Regions from separate parts of the Solwaraspora sp. WMMD406 genome, predicted to be linked through region 1. Evidence: riboswitches for the same ligand, from Rfam matches in the RefSeq annotation. Region 1 holds a riboswitch; the other holds the start of a gene.

Region 1 (4,188 bases):
TGGCCGGTCCGGTGCTGGCTCGTCCGGCGTCGAGTGCTTCCGCGTCGGTGACGGCGGGGGCGATCTGGTCGACGAGGACACCGCGCAGGCCCGTCGGTCGGCGTTTGCCGCGTACCGCCTCGATCGTGGCCGCGATCGCGCGGCAGTCCTCGTGACCGAGCACGACCACCAGTGGCACCTTCAACTCGGTCACGGCGAACTCGACCGAGGCGAGCATCGCCCAGTCCAGCACGTGGCCGGCGGAACGCACGACGCAGATCCGGCCAGCGCTTGGACCGACCCCACCGGGTCCGGGCTGGCCGTATGCACGGCCGGCGGCGAGGTCGGATCGGGAAACCGAGGTGAGGGAAACACGACTCCAGCATGACCCCGACTGTCGAGGTGATTGATCTTCTCCGTTCGGACGGACTCTCGACCATGATCGGACACCCCTTTTCGTACGGCGTGAAGCAGCGGCGATTAGCGGCACTTCGTCGGGTTTTCTGCCGCACGCTCACGCCATGATCAATTGTCGGCTCGACAATGGTGTCTGGGAATTGTGGTAGAGATGTGTCGTTCGACAGTGGAGGTCACCTGTCGATCAATCAGCGGTCGGTGAGCGACATGTCCGGAGGTGGCAACGTGTCCGCAGCTTTGTTGAACTCTTCGGTGCCTCGGCGGCAGCTCGGTCGAGAGTTGCGTCGGCTGCGGGAGGAGCGGGGCCGGATGGCGCAGATCGAGGCGGCGCGGGTGTTGACCTGGTCCAACAGCAAGTTGTGGCGGATGGAGCGCGGCGAGGTGCCGGTCCGTACCGAGGACGTGGTGTTGCTCTGCGAGCTGTACGGCGCGGACCTGAAGATGACCGAGGCGCTGGCCGCCCTGGCTCCGAAGACCCGCGAGAAGGGCTGGTGGCACGACTACGCCAGCATCCCGTCCTGGTTCGAGCTGTTCATCGGCCTAGAAGAAGCCGCTTCCCACCTCCGCGAGTACCACACCGACCTCGTTTCGGGGGTGCTGCAAACCCGTGAGTACGCAACCGCTGTGTTCAGCATGAACCAGGTAGAAGTGCCTGCCGAGGAGATCGAACGCAAGGTCGAGGTGCGGATGCGTCGCGCGCGGCTACTGACTCGGATCGAGCCGTACCTACCCGGGTTCGGCATAGTGCTCGACGAGTCGATCCTGCGTCGGCCGATCGGCGGCGGGCGGACGATGGCTGCTCAACTTCGCCGTCTCGCCGAGGCTGGTGAGCTACCGAACGTCTCGATCCGGGTGCTGCCGTTCAGTGCCGGGTTGCATGCTGGTCTGATGGCACACGGGCCGTTCACCATCCTGGATTTCCCAGAACCGAACGAGCCAACGACCGTCTATGTCGAGGAGCTGACGGGCGCGCTGTTCCTCGATCGGCCGGACGAGGCTGAGCGGTACGCTTGGACCTTCACCGACATCGCTGGCCGGTCGCTGAGTGAACAGGCCAGCCGTGACCTCTTCTGGCGGGCGGCGAAGGAGTACGAGTAATGACCGAGTTCTCTGGATCTATCTGGCGGAAGAGCAGCCGGTCCAACAACCAGGGCCAGTGTGTCGAGGTGGCTGACGGGCTGGGTGGGGTCGTCGGGGTGCGGGACTCCAAGGATCCGGCTGGTCCGGTGCTGGCGGTCGCCCCGGCGAGCTGGTCGGCCTTCATCGCGGCGACCAAGGCCGGTGCCCTCACCAGCTGACGGGCGTCGTTCACTCCGTCGTGAGCACGTCGGTCGCCGGTACGGGGAGACCCATACTGCGGATCCTGCTGATCCCCCACGGGGATCATGATCCCCGTGGGGGATCACTCCAGAACGCGGTATCCCTACCGCCGGGCGGCAGCGCGCCTCCGCCCGTCGAAGGCTGACCAGACTGAAGATCGATGCGAGGCACGGAAGCCCGACTATGCTCTGCTGGTGCTTCTGACCTACGTGGACGAATCCTTCACGGACGGCTGGTACTGGATAGGCGCTCTGCGGTCGCCGCCCACGACGTTACGATCACCCTGCGTGGCGTCGACCGGACCGGTCTGGCAAAGCGGTACACATCGCCGAAGCCTGCGCACGACATCGTCCTGTCTCATCTGCTGGAGCGAGTCGACGCATATGCCGCGAAGGAACAACAGTTGGCGCTCGTGATCGCAGACAAGGTCGACAACCCGGCCCGCCACCGCGCGGACCTGACTCGGTACCGAACCGATGGCACCGGCGGCTACCGCTCTCGGCAGATCACCCGGATCGTCGACACCCTGCACTTCGCGCCGTCACACAGCTCCCGACTTGTCCAGGCCGTCGACCTGGTGACGTTCCTGCATCGGCGACTCATGACGGTGACCGAGTCGGACCGGAGGGCAGCCGCGGTCAACGAGCGCATGTGGTCCTGGGTGCAACCACGGGTGTACCACGCATGGTGTTGGAACCCGGCGCGCCAGACGCACAAAGGGCCCGCGTAAGCGGGCCCCAAGGCGGTTGCGGGAACCCCGGAGGGCCTCCTGCGTTATCGACGATAGCATGACTACCAGTAACCACCCGCGCCGATGAGAAAGCTGGCATCACCTCAGCGCGGCCTGTCTGGCTGGCGGTGAGCCTGCTCACGGCAAGCAGCGGGCGGGACGGCGGATCGAAGGTTGCCACGGATCAGCTCTTGGCGGATCGGCGCGTCCGTCGTACGGTAACAAGCAAGTAACCCACGGGAGCCCGGTGCACCGGGCTGAGAGGGAGGCTGACGCGGCCTCCGACCGTCGAACCTGATCCGGGTAATGCCGGCGCAGGGAGGAGTCTTGCCGTGCCGTCCCTTGGGCGACTGCATCTGCTCACCGACACCCGACCCGGGTGCGACCCGCTCGGCGTACTGCGGGCCGCGCTGGCCGCCGCCGAAAACGCCGACGCCACCGCCGACCTGGTCGTGCAGGTACGCGTCGAGGACGACATGTCCGACCGGGACGCGTACGAGTTGACCGTCCGTGCGGTCGCCGAATGCACCGCGTACCAGGTGACCTGCCTGGTCAACGACCGGCTGCACGTCGCGCTCGCCACCGGTGCGGCCGGCGCGCACGTCGGCGCGTTGGACCTGCCGGTCGACGCCGCCCGCCGGGTGCTCGGGCCGGCCGCGATCCTCGGTGCCACCGCCCGCAACCCGGTAGCCGGGCGGGCGGCGGTCGCCGCCGGGGCGACGTACCTGGGGGTCGGGCCCTGCTACGCCACCGGCACCAAGACCGGGCTGCCCGACCCGATCGGGCTGGCCGGGCTGGCGGCCGTCACCGGCGCGGTAGACGTGCCGGTGATCGCGATCGCCGGGGTCACAGTGGACCGGGTGCCGCAGCTGCTGGCCGCCGGGGCGTACGGGGTCGCGGTCGTGGGCGCGATCGCCGCCGCCGCCGATCCGGGCCGGGCCACCGCCGACCTGCTGGCGGCGGTACGACAGCGGCCGGACACCCCGATGGGCGCGACACGATGACCGGGTCGGCCGCGAGCGCGGATGTCGCGGTGGTCGGCGGCGGGCCGATCGGGATGGGCATCGCCTGGCGGTGCGCGCAGCGTGGCCTGCGTACCGTGCTGTTCGACCCGGCACCCGGATCCGGGGCGTCCTCGGTGGCCGCCGGCATGCTCGCCCCGGTAGCCGAGTCGCACTTCGGCGAGGCCGAGCTGACCCGGCTGCTGGTCGACTCGGCGGCCCGCTGGCCGGCGTTCGCAGCCGAGCTGACCGCCGTCACCGGCCAGGATATCGGCTACCGCACCGACGGCACGCTGGTCGTCACGCTCACCGACGACGACCGGCGGGAGGCGGAGCGGCTCTGGGCGTACCAGCGGAGTCTGGAACTGCCGATCACGCTGCTGCGCGCCACGGCGCTGCGCGATCGCGAACCGGCGCTGGCGCCGAGGGTGCGCGGCGGTGCGCTGATGCCCGACGACCATCAGGTCGACCCGCGTCGGCTGGTCGCGGCGCTGGACACCGCGCTGAACCGGGCCGGGGTGACCGTCGTCCCGAAACCGGTCACCGAGCTTTCCACACTGGACGCCGAAGTGGTCGTGGTGGCCGCCGGCTACGGCTCGGCGGCGCTGACCGGGCTGCCGGTTCGGCCGGTCAAAGGCCAGATCCTGCGGCTGCGGGCCCCCGCCGGCAGCGTCGGGTTCAAGCACGTGATCCGGGGGTACGCCGACAGCCGGCACGTCTACCTGGTGTCCCGCGCCGACG
Region 2 (4,188 bases), 1.3 Mb from region 1:
CGCGACCAGCCCGCCGAGCAGCAACGCCAGGGTCGTCTTGCCGGCGCCGTTGGGGCCGAGCACTGCCACCGCCTCACCGGCGTTGATCGGGATCTCGTCGGGCAGCGCGGCCAGCCGGGGCGTCAGCCCGACCCGGTCGGCGTGCAGCAGCGTCGGTCCCGCCGCGCCGGTGCGGTGGCGCACCGGCAGCGGCTGGTCCGGCACCCAGACGCCCTCGGCGGCCAGCTGCTCGCCGTACCGATCGAAGACCTGCTGGGGCGGGCCGTCGGCCCGCACCCCGCCGCCGGGGGAGAGCACCACCACCCGGTCGACCAGCGGCAGTGCCTGCGCCACCCGGTGTTCGACGACGACCATCGTGGTCTGCCGGTCGTGGTCGAGGATCCCGTCACGGGTCCCGTCGAGGGCCCCCCTGAGGGCCGTGCGGACCAGCGTGGCACCGGCCGGGTCGAGGTTGGCGGTCGGTTCGTCGAGCAGCAGCAGGTCCGGTCGCAGCGCGAGCACCCCGGCCAGGGCCAGCCGCTGCTGTTCGCCGCCGGACAGCGCGGCGGTCGACCGTCGCCGGTCGTACCGGAAGCCGACCCGGGCCAGCGCAGCGTCCACCCGGGGCCAGATCTCGTCGGTCGGCACCCCCCAGTTTTCCAGCCCGAACGCCACGTCGTCGCCGCTGCGCGCCATCACCAGCTGGGTCTGCGGATCCTGGAAGACGATGCCGACTCGTTCCCTGGCCTTGCGCGGATCGAGCCCGTCGATCGTGATCGTGCCGGCCTGCTCACCGGAGTCGTCCGGTAGCAGGCCGGCCATCGCCGCCAGCAAGGTGCTCTTGCCGGCACCGGACGGACCCAGCAGCAGCACCCGTTCGCCGGCGTCGATCCGCAGGTCGACGTCGCGGACCGCCCAGGCGCGGCGGCCGGCGTGCCGCCAACCGAATCCGCGCAGCTGAAGCCGGCTCACGACCGGGACGGCTTCAGTCGGCTCACGACGGCGACGGCTTCAACCGGCTCATACCTCAGCGCGGTCCCGGCCGGCGGGGAACCGGTCGAGGACCCCGGTGCGGGCCAGGGCCCGGGTCAGCGCCAGGCTGCCGGCTCCGGCCAGCACGACGGCGCTGACCACGGTGACGATGAAGATCGGAATCCGGAAGGAGACCAGGTCGTACGGGGCGTAATAGCGCACCTGGTCGAAGATCGCCGCCCCGAGCCCGGCGGCGGCAGCGGCGGCCAGCGCCACCGGCAGCCGGAACGAGCGGTACGCCACTGCCAGGAACACCAGCTCGGCACCGATGCCCTGCGCCAGTCCCTGGACGATCACCACGGCACCCCACTGGCTGCCCAGCGCCGCCGAGACCAGTGCGGCGACCAGCTCGCAGAAGAGCGCGGCCCCGGGTTTGCGGATCACCAGCGCGCCGAGGACGGCCGGCACCAGCCACACGCCGTACAGCACCGCCTGGGCGGGTGGGAAGAAGGTGAACGCGGCCTCGGTGGCGGCCCAGATCAGCCCCCAGAGCCAGAAGATCACCCCGAAAGCGACCGCGATCACCGAGGCGACCACGATGTCGACGGTCCGCCAGCGGCGGTTGGCACCGGGGTTGCCGGTCGAGCCCGGGGTCGCGGACGGATCGATGGACGAATACGTCATCTGTGTCTCCAACTCCCTGCGCTGGCATTACCCAGATCAGGTTCGAGGGTCTGCGGATTTCCGCACTCTCAGCGCTGTACGCGCTCCCCTGTCGGACATGAGGTTGTCTCGTTGACGCTAGCACCGGCCACCGGTGCGCGACAGTGGTCGAGGTTCAGGTATGGCGGTCGACACCCCATGGCGGGTTATCGTGAACTGCCCACCTCATCCACCAGCGAAGGGTGCCAGCCTGTCGTGACCGCCGCCGACCGCACCACCACGCGTCCGGCCGGGCCGGGTACGGAGATCGACTGGAGCACACCGGCCGACGGCGAGCCGTCGCTACCAGCCGGACCTGCCGGTCCGCCCGACCCACCGCGTCCGCCTCGGCGGCGGCTGTTCGGCGACCGGGTCGGCTCGGTCGAAGTGCTCGCCTTCCTGCTCATCGGATTGGTGATCTTCCGGGACCCGCTGGCCAACCTGATCTCCGATCCCCGGTTGCAGACCTGGACCACCGTGTTCGTCTCGGTGATGGTCCAGGCCATGCCGTTCCTCGTCTTCGGGGTCGTGCTCTCCGCCGTCATCGCCGTCTTCGTACCCCGGTCGTTCTGGGCCAAGGCGCTGCCGGAACATCCGGCGTTGGCGGTGCCGGTCGCCAGCGCCGCCGGCGTGGTGCTGCCCGGCTGCGAATGCGGCTCGGTGCCGATCGCCGGGTCGTTGATTCGGCGCGGGGTGGCGCCGGCCGCCGCCCTGGCGTTCCTGCTAGCCGCACCGGCGATCAACCCGATCGTGCTGGTCGCCACGGCGGTCGCCTTCCCCAACAACCCGGAGATGGTGCTGGGCCGGGGAGTCGCCAGCCTCGCCGTGGCGATGATCATGGGGTGGATGTGGCTGCGGCTCGGCCGGACCGACTGGATCCGACTGCCGCACCGGCCCGATCTCGACGACCTGTCCCGGGCCCGGGCGTTCTGGGCGGCCGTCCGGCACGACATCATGCACGCTGGCGGATTCCTGGTGATCGGGGCGATGGCCGCCGCAAGCATCAACGTGCTGGTGCCGGAGCGCTGGTTGCAGACCCTGGCCGACAATCCGGTGCTGTCGATCCTGGCTCTCGCCGTGCTCGCCGTACTGCTGTCGATCTGCTCGGAGGCGGACGCGTTCGTGGCGGCGTCGCTGTCGCAGTTCTCGCTGACCTCCCGGTTGGTGTTCCTGGTGGTCGGACCGATGGTCGACCTCAAACTGATCTCGATGCAGGCCGGTACGTTCGGACGCCGGTTCGCGGCCCGGTTCGCTCCGGCGACCTTTGTGATCGCCATCGTGGTGGCGGTAGCGGTGGGGACGGTGCTATGGTGAACAAGCAGGCGCAAGGCGTCGTGTTGCTGTTGCTCGGTGGTGCGGTGGTCAAGGCCAGCGTCACCGACATGTATCTGCGCTACGTCAAGGAAGGCCTCCAGCCGTTCCTGATCACCGCCGGGTTGCTGTTGATCGCGGCGGCGGTGATGACGCTCTGGCACGATCTGCGGCGTCGGTCGACGGCGGCCCCGGCCGCTGTCTCGGCGGGCCATGTCGCCGGGGCGAGCCGCCGCCATGCCGCCAAGGACGGCCATGCCGCTGGGGACGGTGACAACCACGGACACGAAGGCGGCCACGCGCATCACGAGCCCCGGGTCGGCTGGCTGCTGATCCTGCCGGTACTCGGACTGCTGCTGGTCGCACCGCCGGCGCTCGGCTCGTACGCGGCAGGCCAAGCGGGTACGGCGTTGAGCAGCCAGCAGGCGTCCTCGGACTATCCGCCGCTGCCGGACGGCGACCCGGCCGAGATCAGCGTGCTCGACTACGCCTCGCGGGCGATCTTCGACGAAGGGGAGTCGCTGCAGGGCCGCGACATCGCACTCACCGGGTTCATCACCGACGGCCCGGACGGCGAGCCGATGCTGGCCCGGATCGTGCTTTCCTGCTGCGCCGCCGACGGCCGCCCGATCAAGGTCGGTCTGGCCGGCAGCGTACCGAGCGGTCTGCCGGTGGACACCTGGGTGTCGGTGGTCGGTCGCTACTCGGAGCAGATCGGCACCGACCCGGTCAACGGCGCAAGCATTCCCTACCTGCAGGTGGAGAGCTGGCAGCAGATCGACCCGCCCCGGCAGCAGTACGAATAGCCGCCCATCGACGCCGCGACCAGGTGAAGGCTCAGCCGCGACCAGGTGAAGGCTCAGCCGCGACCAGGTGAAGGTTTCACGTTCGACGATCCAGGGCATCTTTCGGGCCGCCACATGACGTGGTGATCGTGGTCGCGGAAGGATGTTCGTCGATGAGCCGGGAAACCGAGAAGGAACGCTGGCAGCGCAATTTCGCCGATCTGTTGCAGGAGTTGCGGGTCGCGCAGACTGGTGTGCAGATCCTGTTCGCCTTCCTGCTGACCTTGCCGTTCAGCAGTGGTTTTCCGGACACCACCGCCTTCCAGCGGGACATCTACGTGGTGGCCTTGCTGGCGGCCGCCGCCGCAGCGGCGATGATCATCTCGCCGGTGGCGTTCCACCGCATGCTGTTTCGCCAGGGCCGCAAGCCGCAACTCGT

What was found. A riboswitch is a leader RNA that binds a small molecule or an ion and turns the genes downstream of it on or off. The one in region 1 is predicted to bind thiamine pyrophosphate.
Region 2: another riboswitch for thiamine pyrophosphate. It lies ahead of O7632_RS12230 (ECF transporter S component); the one in region 1 lies ahead of O7632_RS06205 (thiamine phosphate synthase).

The regions. Positions count from the first base shown of each region.
Region 1 covers NZ_JARUBF010000001.1:1,362,993-1,367,180, forward strand. Annotated here, with positions in the region: gene O7632_RS06185 (carbonic anhydrase) at 1-469, opposite strand, end outside; gene O7632_RS06190 (helix-turn-helix transcriptional regulator) at 622-1,494, shown strand; gene O7632_RS06195 (DUF397 domain-containing protein) at 1,494-1,694, shown strand; gene O7632_RS06200 (DUF3800 domain-containing protein) at 1,877-2,446, shown strand; TPP riboswitch at 2,673-2,784, shown strand; gene O7632_RS06205 (thiamine phosphate synthase) at 2,779-3,450, shown strand; gene thiO (glycine oxidase ThiO) at 3,447-4,188, shown strand, end outside.
Region 2 covers NZ_JARUBF010000001.1:2,678,336-2,682,523, forward strand. Annotated here, with positions in the region: gene O7632_RS12225 (ABC transporter ATP-binding protein) at 1-951, opposite strand, end outside; gene O7632_RS12230 (ECF transporter S component) at 1,000-1,635, opposite strand; TPP riboswitch at 1,632-1,735, opposite strand; gene O7632_RS12235 (permease) at 2,011-2,967, shown strand; gene O7632_RS12240 (TIGR03943 family protein) at 2,964-3,770, shown strand; partial or broken gene O7632_RS12245 (DUF6328 family protein) at 3,923-4,188, shown strand, end outside.